Regions from separate parts of the Nostoc sp. DedQUE09 genome, predicted to be linked through region 1. Evidence: predicted binding sites of a transcription regulator. Region 1 holds the regulator's gene; each other region holds the start of a gene.
What was found. Region 1 encodes HrcA, which represses chaperone genes, less so after heat shock. Its sites were predicted from a motif close to TTAGCACTCNNGANTCNNGAGTGCTAA; they were not measured.
Positions count from the first base shown of each region.

Region 1 (4,204 bases):
CCGCGACGCGCCATATCATCCCCCAGCAACGTGGGAAATAATAGGCAGAGTAAGCAAAAATCTAAACTCATCACATGGATGAAGCGGTTAGTTTGCCACTCTTGCACAAAATTGCTCCAATCTCCACCTCTTATACCGTAGGTAACTAGAATAACCGTGGCTATAGTTAATACGAAACCAGTCACACGAGAATCTAGTAATTTGAGCAAGATATTCTTTTTACCGACAAACTGATTATTTGGTTCTCTAAAGGCTAAGTACGGCAACAAGGCAAAAGCACCAACTCCGAAAGAGACAGTAGCAAACACCCAAGCAGGTATTTTTTGTCCTCTACCATCAATAAAGATTACTGCACTGTAAATAAGAGGCCAGATGCCCATGAGGTTGAATAGTGCTATGACTAACGGGTTAACGCCTTGCCACTGCCCAATAGAAAGGTTTTTAATTAACTCGAATGTACCAGGTTGCTCAGGAGGCGCGAGGAAAAAAGCATAGACAACAAATCCCAGCCACAGTAGACCAAAGGCAATTTTTCTAAGCATGAAAGATTTAAGTAGTATTAATTATTGATTTTGCCGTTATAAATACGGCTATCTGCTTGCTATGGTATTGTTTGCTCGCCTAAAGGCGTAGCGGCTTGTTCCTAAAGATTAATCGCTAATTAAGGATTGAAATAGCTGAAAGCTTCTGAGAGATAATCAGCAGCAGATGCTACTACTGCGATCGCACTTTCATAATCTAAACGCGTTGGCCCCAAAACTCCCACACTTCCTACGGGTATAGAACCTCGGCGATAGTTAGAAGAAATTAAGGTACAGGTACGTATCGGTTCTAATGGATTTTCTGCGCCAATGCGAATCGTTACCTTTGGTTTACCACCATCCTCTGGTTCTGGTTCTTCAAATATTAATCGCCACAGTTGGTCTTGTTCTTCTTCCAGCAGGTGGATAATCGTTTGTACCTGCTGTAACTGGGAAAATTCTGGCTGGCGTAAAACTTCTGACACACCCCGAACCATAATTTGGGTTGCAGTCGGTGCAAGAGTGCGACGAGTCAATTCTGCAACTGAGTTTTTCAAAAATTCCCCGTAGCGTTGGAACTCCTGATCTAGTTCGCTCCAGTTGAGGTTGGCTAATTCCAACAGACTTCGCCCCCGTAAGTGGGTATTCAAAAAGTTAGAAACAATCTGTAACTCGCGATCAATTACCTCTGAATCCCGTTGGGTTTCTTCTGGTGTTGGCGACAAATCCATCAATTTAGAATGTGTCTCATAACCATCTGTCACCACAATCAGCATGATCCGTCCGGCTTCAATTTGCACTAATTGTAGATGTCGCAATAACGCTGTAGTGGTTTGCGGCATCGTGATCAAGCTAATGCAACCACTTAAGGTTGCTAAAATCTGCGCTGCTCCTTGTAGTAGAGTTTCTAAACTCCGATCTTCCCACTGGAGATGCTTTTGCAGTGCTACTTCTACTTCTCGCCCTAAAGTTTCTGTACCACTTTGTGGAAGTAAGCTACGCATAGCGTCTGTCTGCGACACGCTGCGCGAACGCAGAGAAGGTGTAATTAGCTGGTCAACATAAATACGATAACCTGAATCTGAAGGTACACGTCCAGCAGAGGCATGTGGTTGGTAGAGCAATCCAGACTTTTCTAAAACACCCATTACATTGCGAATTGTCGCCGAGCTTACGCCCAGATCGTACTCCTCAACTAAAGCCTTTGAACCAACAGGCTCTGCCGTTGCAATGTAGTGACGTACCGTTGCCCAAAGTATATGCTGTTGTCGATTTGTTAACTGAACTTCCATAGGGTATGTTTTGCTGAAGGCAAATTTTAATCAAACTCTGAAAAAATTTGTGGATTTAATCGAAAACAGAGAATCTTAATAATTTATTAAGATAAGATAGCAAATTAGACAACTATCTTATGATAAGTATTTTTAAACGTTATATATAGAGCATTTTTTAAGAGTAAAGTTGGAATAGTAGCTCAACTTTATTTTTGCAAAAGCTGCTAGTTATAATGTACCCTCGCGATGCTTCTTTATAACCGTATTTTTGCACAAATTTTTACTTGCAACAGTATTATTAGATACGTATATTTTTGCAAGGGCTAATGCTGAAGTGTGATTTGGGACAGTCGAAAAGTTTTGTGCAGATGTACCTGATACCCAAATTATAAGCTTTCCAGCAAGCCTATAAGTTGATGTACTTCTGCTTTTAGCATAGCAAACGCCAGATGGAAGGGTAAGTTCCATCTGAGTGATGTATCTGAAAAAGCTAATATTGGGGAATTGAAGGGTCTACTAGTAGGGAATAAGCATCAATACCACCCGAAATATTTTGCACATTTGTAAAACCTTGGGCAATCAACCACTGGCACATCTGGGCAGAGCGGATGCCATGATGGCATAACACCAGGGTTTCAGCTTGGGGATTAAAGAGGGTAGGTACTTGATCTCCCCATTCGGCAAATTGACTTAAAGGTAGGTTGACAAAGCCTTCAATGCTAGCGATCGCCAATTCTTCTGGTTCACGCACATCTACTAGCTGAATACTTGCATCACTAGAAGAAAGACGTTGCGCCAGTTCTTCTACACTAATTTGATTCATGAGTTCCCTGTCATGAGGTTTTTGTAAATAGTCCTAATACTATTTATGGTGACAGAAAATTTCTGCCTTGACATCAGCATCCATTCTCAAGAGGGTTGATTAATTCTGCTAGGCTTTCTGCTTAAATGGCTGTAAACCGTCTTTTTTAATAGGTTTAATGTGAATAGGCAACGTTCATTTATCGGTTTTATCGTAGCTGGGGCGATCGCAGTGCTAGTAATTGCGATCGCAGGCTTTTACTGGTTTTTCGCTAAAAGTCCGGCTAACCTCATTGGTTCTAGCTCTGGGCCTGGTGCAGCCATATTCGTGTCGAAACTGTCCCCTGCAATGGTTTCATTATTGACAAATCCTGACCGTTTGCAGGCGTTGGAGCGCGAAGAGGAGCTATCTAAACTCAAAACCAGTTTATTTGCCAAGAGTGACATAGATTACAAACAAGACATTCAACCCTGGTTAGGGGACGAAATTACATTAGCTATCACCACCTTAGATATTGATCGCGATCAAGAAAACGGACAGCAGCCAGGATATCTGTTAGCATTAGCAACCAAACAACCGGAGAAAAGCCGCGAGTTTGTGGAATTGTTGTTTTCTAAACGAGCGTTAGCTGGTGCAAACTTAGCTGTTGAACAATATAAAGGTGTAAAACTAATTTCTGACAATTCCCAGCCAGAACAAGACTTGCTTGCTGGTGCTGTTGTCGGTGAAGGCTTTGTGTTGTTTGCCAACGATCCGAAAGTACTACGAGATGCTATCAATAACGTCCAAGCGCCCGATCTGAATTTAACTAGCTCACCCGAATACCAAAAAGCTACCAAAGAACAGATCAAAGGGGGTTTAGCTGTAGCTTTCTTGAATCTTCCCATCGTGGCAAAATGGCAAGGGTTAGAGTTACCAGAACAACTTTATAACAGCCAAATTATATCCTTGGTGTTAAATCCTAAAGGATTGCTGGCAGAAACCACCTTTTTGACTTCATCGGAAATTGTCCCTCCATCTGCACCGTTATCTAAACCTGTGGGAGCATTGCAATATGTTCCAGCATCCGCAGGTTTAGCAATTTCCGGCTCGAATTTGAGTAATTTGGCTGACAGTGACTTAGCCAAACTCTGGAAACAAGCAACAGCAACTATATATGGTTCTGGGGAAGATGTGGTTTCTCGGTTAGCAAAACCTTTGGCAGATGTTCAAAAACGCTGGGGTATAAACTTACCAGAGGATATTTTTAGCTGGGTACAAGGAGAATATGCTATAGCATTGTTACCGGAGAAAGAGCAAACAACTCCTCATTGGATTTTTGTAGTAGAAAAATCCGAGGGTGTGGAAAAAGGTATTGCTCGATTAGATGCGATCGCCTCATCCAACGGACTCAGCATCAATACCCTGACTATAGATCAGCAAAAAATCTCCGCTTGGACAGAGTTAACCACGGCTACAAAAAAAAGCGATGTCAAAGAAGGAGAATCTTTTAGCATTGAAACAAAAGTACAGGCATTGCATACAACTTTAGGAAATTACGAAATTTTCACGTCTGACTTAGAGACTATGGATGAAATTCTCACAACCAAGAATAATTCCATAATTGA
Region 1 covers NZ_JAVRCE010000022.1:108,477-112,680, reverse strand. The annotation lists gene RMY27_RS16245 (DUF2834 domain-containing protein) at 1-542, opposite strand, end outside; gene RMY27_RS16240 (heat-inducible transcriptional repressor HrcA) at 662-1,813, opposite strand; gene RMY27_RS16235 (rhodanese-like domain-containing protein) at 2,286-2,618, opposite strand; gene RMY27_RS16230 (DUF3352 domain-containing protein) at 2,778-4,204, shown strand, end outside.

Region 2 (4,204 bases), on a different contig from region 1:
GTCGCTGGTCTGGTGCGCTTTCTCGCCGCCGACCCCGCCGCAGCCTACATCACTGGGCAAGTCTTTAACGTCGATGGTGGTATGGTCATGGCGTAATACCAATTTGAAAAAAGAATGCGACAAATAGACCATTTGTAGAGACGCGATTCATCACGTCTACAGCAATTTTCGTAGGGTGTGTTACGCTTGCGGCGTAACGCACCGATTTTATCTCAGGTAGTTCACTCTCGTAAATCGAGTATCAGCATATAAACATTCGGTTTTAATTTATTCTACAAAGTTCTTAATAGTAATTTTTTGTTTTTTGAGTTGATAAATATTATGTATTTACTTTATTCGTTGCTTGAGGTGTAAATATTTTTTGTTCTTGGTTTACTAATTTTGTAAATGGCTCTTCATCAGCATTATTTATTTTTAGGTATTTCTTTACATATTTTTTTAATAGTTGCTGACTCACAATAATCAGTGCATCTGAATTTTGTTGTCTGTTACCACTTACAGTCCAATCTTTCTGTTTTATAGATTGTTTAATCTGTTCAATCCCATCTGGTGATGCCTTGATGTGTGTCCTAATTTTTACCACTGCTTGTTTGCGATCGCTCTACTCAATTAGCTCCCGATCGAATCCCGATCTGACTAGTGTTGGTCTTGAGAGTATGGATAAAGTTCCTCAAGGGACAACAACTGGTTTGCTGTGGTGATGATGGACAAGACCAAAAAAATGTCTCATGATGCCAATCGTCAGATGTTGAAAGAAGCTTAGAAAAACACCAAAAGACCGCCAAATTGGCCTTTGGACTAGTTTTGGACTGGTTGTATCTGGTGTTTGATGGTGGGTGAAGGCGATCGCGCTTAACCCACCCGACAAGCAACTAAGGCTGTTGGCGTATCCTTTGCCAGACTGTAAAGCCCAAAAGCAGGATGATGCTAGTGGCAGTAGTCAGCATCACAGCCAAACTCATACCTTGTATTCTCATCGCCAGCAAGTTGAAAACTAAGGTAACTGACCAAAGCGTAAACGCAGCATGGCGCTGGGAGAGTCCCCAAGCAAGTAAGCGGTGGTGCAGATGGTCTTTACCAGGAGTACTCAGAGGGTTATTTCCTGCTAGTAGACGCCGCACAAATACTTGAGTAGTGTCTAGTACCGGTAACAACAGAAATAAAACCGTAGGAATTAGCGCATAAACTGTGTTTTGTTGCAGTTTCCCTAAAATACTAGTTGCTGCCAACACATAACCAAAAAAGTATGCTCCAGCATCACCCATAATAATTCGTGATGGATGGAAATTATGGCGCAAAAATCCTAGTGCAGCACCTCCCAAAGCTGCAAGTACCAAGATTGCCGCTGCACGATTGTTAAATTGAGCAGCAACGCCCAACAAACTCATGGCGGTAATAAAGCTAATTCCTCCTGCCAAGCCATCCATACCATCCATCAAGTTGATGGCGTTGGTAATCCCTACTACCCATAGTACTGTTAGCAATATGGACAGAAGCGAGTCGATGGGCGTGCCAAACAGGACTTTGACGCTGATGCCATTAGCTACCAGTAACAGTGCCGTGACAATTTGCGCCCACAATCGAACAGATGGCGGTAAGCCAAATTGATCGTCAATAAAGCCTACAAGGACTAATATCGAACCCCCCAACAGAATAGTGAGCACCTGAGCCAATACGTTTTGGAGTTCGATCGGTCGTAAAAGGCTAGCTAATACCAGCGCGGCAATGACACCCGCGTAGATAGCCAGCCCCCCGGCATTGGGTAAAGGTTCTCGGTTGAGTCGCCGTGCGTTGGGTTGGTCAGCCCAACCTACCCGCAAGGCGAATTTGCGTACTATCGGAATTAAACGCCAAGTTACAACCCAAGCCAAGAGGAACGTAAATACTACTGCCAACCAGCCGGTGCCGCTAGGGTCGGCAATACCAAGGGACTTAAGGGAGTTGTCTAGATTCATCTCCCAATTCAAGCATTACTGCCAGTATCTAATATGAGCATCACCTGTATATTAATCAATTTTTTTATTTCCATTTGTAACTTGAGCAGATTGAGAGATTAGCACTCTGGCGCTGTGAGTGCTAAATTGTCTAATGGAAGCGCTGGAGAAATGAAACATGGCGAAAATTATTGCATTTGACGAGGAATCTCGGAGAGCTCTAGAAAGGGGTGTTAACGCCCTTGCCGATGCTGTAAAAATCACCTTGGGGCCTAAAGGTCGCAATGTCCTTTTAGAGAAAAAATTTGGCGCACCTCAAATTGTCAACGATGGTATCACTGTTGCCAAGGAAATTGAATTAGAAGATCCTTTGGAAAATACTGGTGCAAGACTCATCCAGGAAGTGGCCTCAAAAACTAAAGATGTCGCTGGGGATGGGACAACCACCGCCACAGTTTTAGCACAAGCTTTGATCCGGGAAGGTTTGAAAAACGTCGCGGCGGGTAGTAACCCTGTTAGCTTGAAGCGCGGGATCGACAAAACTATTGAGGCACTGGTAGAAGAAATTGCCAAAATAGCCAAGCCTGTAGAAGGAAGTGCGATCGCTCAAGTTGCCACTGTTTCTGCTGGTAACGATGAAGAAGTTGGCCAAATGTTAGCTCAAGCAATGGAAAAAGTCACCAAAGATGGTGTAATTACCGTTGAAGAATCTAAATCCCTGACAACTGAACTAGAAGTAGTTGAGGGGATGCAGATTGACAGGGGTTATATTTCTCCCTACTTCGTCACCAACAACGAACGGCAAATCGTCGAATTTGAAAACGCTCGGATCTTGGTGACAGATAAAAAAATCAGCAGCATCCAAGATTTAGTGCCAATTTTGGAAAAAGTTGCCCGCTCAGGTCAGCCTTTGCTAATTATTGCTGAAGATGTTGAAGGTGATGCTTTGGCAACTTTGGTGGTGAACAAAGCGCGCGGTGTACTAGCCGTGGCTGGGATTAAAGCACCTGGCTTTGGCGATCGCCGCAAAGCTTTGTTAGAAGATATTGCGATTCTCACCGATGGACAGTTGATTTCGGAAGAAATCGGCTTAAGTTTGGATACTGCTGCTCTAGAAGCGCTGGGAACTGCCCGCAAAATCACCATTGACAAAGAAAGCACCACAATTGTCGCCGGCAGTGTCACCAAGCCAGAAGTACAAAAGCGGATTGGTCAAATTCGCAGACAGTTGGAAGAAACTGATTCTGACTACGATCGAGAAAAACTCCAAGAACGCATCGCCAAGCTCGCTGGCGGCGTGGCAGTGATTAAAGTGGGTGCGGCAACCGAAACCGAACTCAAAGACCGTAAACTGCGGATTGAAGACGCGCTCAACGCTACAAAAGCTGCTGTGGAAGAAGGTATTGTTCCTGGTGGTGGAACAACCTTAATTCACTTAGCTAAGGCGGTAGAAGCGATTAAAAAGACCCTAGAAAATGACGAAGAAAGAATTGGGGCTGATATTGTCGAACGAGCGCTAGAAGCCCCCTTGCGCCAAATAGCAGATAACGCTGGTGCTGAAGGTTCTGTGATTGTCTCTAGAGTCCGCGAGAGCGACATTAACATTGGCTATAACGCTGCTACTGGCGAATTTGAAGACTTGATTGCTGCTGGTATTATCGACCCTGCCAAAGTCGTGCGTTCAGCTTTGCAAAATGCTGGTTCCATTGCTGGTTTGGTCTTAACCACCGAAGCGATCGTTGTTGAAAAGCCAGAGAAGAAATCCGCTGCTCCTGCCCCTGACATGGGCGGCATGGGCGGCATGGGCGGCATGGGTGGCATGGGTGGCATGGGCGGCATGGGCGGCATGGGTATGTTCTAACTTTTGCTCACCCAGATAAATATTTTTTTAGCAGTTTGTCTTGCCAAGGCAAACTGTTTTTTTGTAGCATTGCTGATTCAAAGGCAATATGCTATACCAATTCGTAATTTGTAATGACGCTCTCTACGAGACGCTAAAAGCGGACGCAGACTCGCTACCGCTACGCTAACGTAATTGAGATTCGTCAGATTAAATCTGGCTGATGACCAAATTAGCAACCTAAATAATTGCTTAATTTAGAAATTACCGTCTTTATATTAATTTTTGTAAAATGACGTGTAAGTTATTTTTATGTCCTTTGTTATTCACTAACGACAAATGACAAATGACTAATCACTATTAGGTAATATTGCATGGCACGAAAACTGCATCGCCTTCCCAAAATACTAAACAAACCACATGATGATGA
Region 2 covers NZ_JAVRCE010000008.1:119,039-123,242, forward strand. The annotation lists gene fabG (3-oxoacyl-[acyl-carrier-protein] reductase) at 1-96, shown strand, start outside; gene RMY27_RS07795 (hypothetical protein) at 320-583, opposite strand; gene RMY27_RS07800 (MraY family glycosyltransferase) at 873-1,955, opposite strand; gene groL (chaperonin GroEL) at 2,113-3,795, shown strand; gene corA (magnesium/cobalt transporter CorA) at 4,149-4,204, shown strand, end outside.
Region 2: the regulator HrcA is predicted to act here: its motif matches at 2,054-2,080, upstream of groL (chaperonin GroEL).

Region 3 (4,204 bases), on a different contig from region 1:
AACATGGGAAATTAGTAGAGTCGGGAACCCATGAGCAATTGCTGGAGAAAGACGGTATTTATTCCGGCCTCTGGCGTGTACAGTCAGGTTTGAGATAAGTTTCGCCTATTGTCTGTGTCTTCATTACGAATTATTTATGTTTTTTGGTAATAGTCAACCAGAATCAGGTGATACTAAGTGGCGTCGCCAGTTGGATAAGTTTGTCAAAGCAAATCAGCAAGAGTTGGCGGCGCTGTTTTGGGGATTGTGGTTAGCAAATGGTGACACTCAGGGTACTGTTGGTATTGATTTGCAACCAACCCCACATTTTGTTTATTGTCCCAAAGAGCAGATAGAGAATTTAAATATTAGAGTTGAGAATCGGCTTCAGGAAATTTTAGGAATTGTTGAGAATCATCAGCCGGAAGTGGAAGTTGTGATGATTGGGATTGGGAAGGGGGAAATTAAGTTAATTCAGTTTGCACCGGAACCAGCGCCACCGATTTGTTTTGAGGAAGTTGGGAAGGATGTAGATGGGTTATTGGATGTGCTGGAAGAGAGGATGAGGGAGGAGATTGTTTTTTAATGCAAACGGATGCTAAGGGAAGCGCAGAGGTAAGCGGAGGAAGATAAGAACTCTGCACTTGTTGTTTAGTTCATTTATCCCAAGTAACCAACGCACAAACTCAGAGGGTACTCTTCAGCTAAATATTTATAGCCGTAGTCACATAGGTTAGGACAGTGTTGATTGCTCAAAGGCTTGAAACGACCAGGTTCTTACTCAGCACTCAGCACTCAGCACTCAGCACTCAGCACTTTGCTATACAAGTGTTGTCATAACTCACTTTTCTTTTCCTGACACAAAAAAACAGCCACCTCCATAAAGGAAGCAGCTGTTTTACAAATTATGTAACTACAAAGTATTAGTAATCGAAGTCGCCACCACCAGCACCAGCGCCAGCAGGAGCGCTATCTTTAGGTTCAGGCTTGTCAACTATAATACATTCAGTTGTCAACACCATACCAGCGATGGAAGCAGCGTTTTGCAGAGCAGAACGAGTCACCTTAGCAGGGTCAACAATACCAGCGGCTAACAAATCGACGAATTCGTTTGTTGCAGCATTGTAGCCAATGTTGAAGTCTTTTTCTTTGACGCGTTCAGCGATGACAGCACCATTCTGACCGGCATTTTCAGCAATCCGCTTCAGAGGTGCAGGTAAGGCACGAACGACAATCAAAGCACCAATCAACTCTTCATCCTTAAGATTGCTCTTTGCCCAAACTTCCAAGTCGGGAGCAAGGTGAGCCAGAGTTGTACCACCGCCGGGAACGATACCTTCTTCCACAGCAGCTTTGGTGGCGTTGATAGCGTCTTCTAGGCGCAGTTTCTTGTCTTTCATTTCGGTTTCGGTTGCTGCACCAACTTTTACTACAGCAACACCACCAGAAAGTTTAGCAAGACGCTCTTGTAATTTTTCTTTATCGTAAGAAGATTCGGTTTCATCGATTTGACGACGAATCTGTTCTACACGAGCCTTAACAGCAGCTTCGTTACCTTCGGCAACAATTGTGGTGCTGTCCTTGGTGATAGTGATCCGGCGAGCTTTACCCAGGCTCTCCAGCTTGGTGTTATCTAGCTTCAGACCAGCATCTTCGGTAATTAGTTGACCACCAGTTAAAACGGCGATGTCTTCTAGTAGTGCTTTGCGGCGATCGCCAAAGCCAGGAGCCTTAACAGCAGCCACGTTGAGTACACCGCGTAAACGGTTTACTACCAAGGTTGCTAAAGCTTCTTTTTCAATATCTTCGGCGATAATCACCAAAGGACGACCAGCACGAGCTACTTGCTCTAATACTGGTACAAGGTCTTGTACCAAAGCGATTTTCTTATCGGTCAGCAGGAGGAAAGGTTCATCAAAAACCGCTTCCATCCGTTCAGCGTCGGTAGCGAAATAAGGAGAGATATAGCCTTTGTCAAAGCGCATCCCTTCAGTGATTTCCAACTCGGTGAACATAGATTTCCCTTCTTCTAGGGAAATTACGCCTTCTTTGCCCACCTTGTCCATTGCTTGGGCAATCATCTGACCAACTTCTTCGTCATTACCAGCCGAGATCGCACCAACTTGGGCAATGGCTTTGGAATCTTCCACTGGACGGGCATGTTCAGCAATTTTTTCTACCAGGAAGCCGGCAGCTTTGTCAATACCGCGCTTCAGGGAAATTGCGTTAGCACCGGCTGCAACGTTCCGCAAGCCTTCTTTGACGATCGCATGAGCTAAAACGGTAGCAGTGGTGGTGCCATCGCCCGCAGCATCATTGGTCTTAGAAGCAGCTTGACGAATCAGAGCTACACCAGTGTTTTCAATGTGGTCTTCTAATTCGATTTCTTTGGCGATCGTTACACCGTCATTAACAATTTGCGGTGCGCCAAATTTCTTTTCTAGGACTACGTTACGACCTTTGGGGCCAAGGGTAACAGCTACAGCCTCAGCCAGGATGTCAATGCCTCGTTCCAAGGCGCGACGGGCGTTTTCGTTGTAGATAATGCGCTTTGCCATAATTGTTAGTTGTCCTTTGTCATTTGTCTTTTGTCATTTGTCTTTTGTCATTTGTCTTTCGTCATTTGTCTTTTGTCATTGGCTAATGACTAATGACCAATGACTAATGACCACTAAACAACAACTGCTAAAATATCTTTTTCAGAAAGCAGTACATATTCTTCGGTACCGAGCTTGATGTCAGTACCAGCGTACTTGGAGTAAAGCACCTTATCGCCGACTTTAATTTCCAATTCCTGACGGCTACCGTCATCGTTACGCTTGCCAGGACCAAGGGCCACTACTTCCCCTACCTGGGGCTTTTCCTTGGCGGTGTCGGGCAAATACAGACCACCTGCGGTCTTTTCCTCAGAGGCGCTCACTTTTACGAAAACGCGATCGCTCAAAGGTTTAACTGTAGAAACGCTTAAAGATAAAGCTGCCATAATTATTTTCTCCAGAGATTAGCACTCTCAACCCCTGAGTGCTAATTTACCGAAAAGTTGCATCTAATGGCAAGAATTTCTTTAGTACGGGTTCCCGAACTAGAAGAGCATCGTTCTACTTAAGTACAAATGCCTAATTATTTTTACTCTGCGGGTTCTGCTTCGGAAGTTACGTATACTTTTATATGGTCAAAGGAAGTTGGGAGTAATGAAGAGTTTTCCCAATTTTCCATTCCCTTTTCAGTCAACTTTATTTGCAAAGCTTGGAAATTGTTATAGAACTGTAATCAGGGAGCCGCCCGATAAGTAACAATACAGTGATCCAGTCAAGCCATCAAATCCCAAAAGCCACTAAGTCTCTAGAATATAAGGCCTGAGTAATGGTGTAGAAAGTTTAGGACTTGCAAAAATTCAGCGACACATTTTTATTTGCGCTGACCAGACAATTGCTAATTGCTGCTCAAAATCAGCTAGTCTGGAATCCTGGGAATACTTAAAAGAGCGACTTAAAGACTTAAAACTTGATAAGTCGCAACAGAATTATTCCTTATGCGTCTATACAACTAAAGCCAACGGCTTGCGCGTTTGTTGTTCTAGACTCATAATGGTGGTTTACATTGATGGTGTCTGGTATCGCCAAGCAAACCTGGAAGTTATTGAGCGGATCATCCAAGAACACTTAAATAGGCAATAAGGTGGTAGAAAAATATGCATTTTTAAACCATCCTTTGCCAGAAACTTCCTTAGTTTCTTGTGAACACCTCATAGAGGCTTAACAATTGAAGGATATGGAACAGCAGTAAGCTTTAAGAAAGTGCGGGTTGGTTTTGAGGTAGGGTCATCTTTAAGCCAATACTTACTTGTGAGTCAGAAGGATTATTATTTAATCAGTGTTTTTTCGCCCGCCACTTTCAATGCGATATATAATAGCGCATTATAGATACTACTGCTATACGTATCCTTGCTGGACTTTTGCTATCGAGCTACTAGTCTCTTGAAAGTGCTCGGCATTTTTGAGGTTTCGAGACAGCAAAGGCAAGTTAAGTAGGAAAAAGGACAACATCTCGAAATAACCCACGATAGAGGATAAATATTCAAGACTTTGATGGACCGAAGCGCGACAAGTGCCACTGCTATGAAAGAGCCCAGCATGAAAGATCACAAACGACTTCTATTGATTGATGATGACCCTAACCTCATCTTGCTGGTGAAGGATTACTTAGAATTCCGGGGATACGAAGT
Region 3 covers NZ_JAVRCE010000004.1:9,986-14,189, forward strand. The annotation lists gene RMY27_RS03505 (ABC transporter ATP-binding protein) at 1-98, shown strand, start outside; gene RMY27_RS03510 (hypothetical protein) at 137-565, shown strand; gene groL (chaperonin GroEL) at 903-2,537, opposite strand; gene groES (co-chaperone GroES) at 2,651-2,962, opposite strand; gene RMY27_RS03525 (response regulator transcription factor) at 4,068-4,204, shown strand, end outside.
Region 3: the regulator HrcA is predicted to act here: its motif matches at 2,981-3,007, upstream of groES (co-chaperone GroES).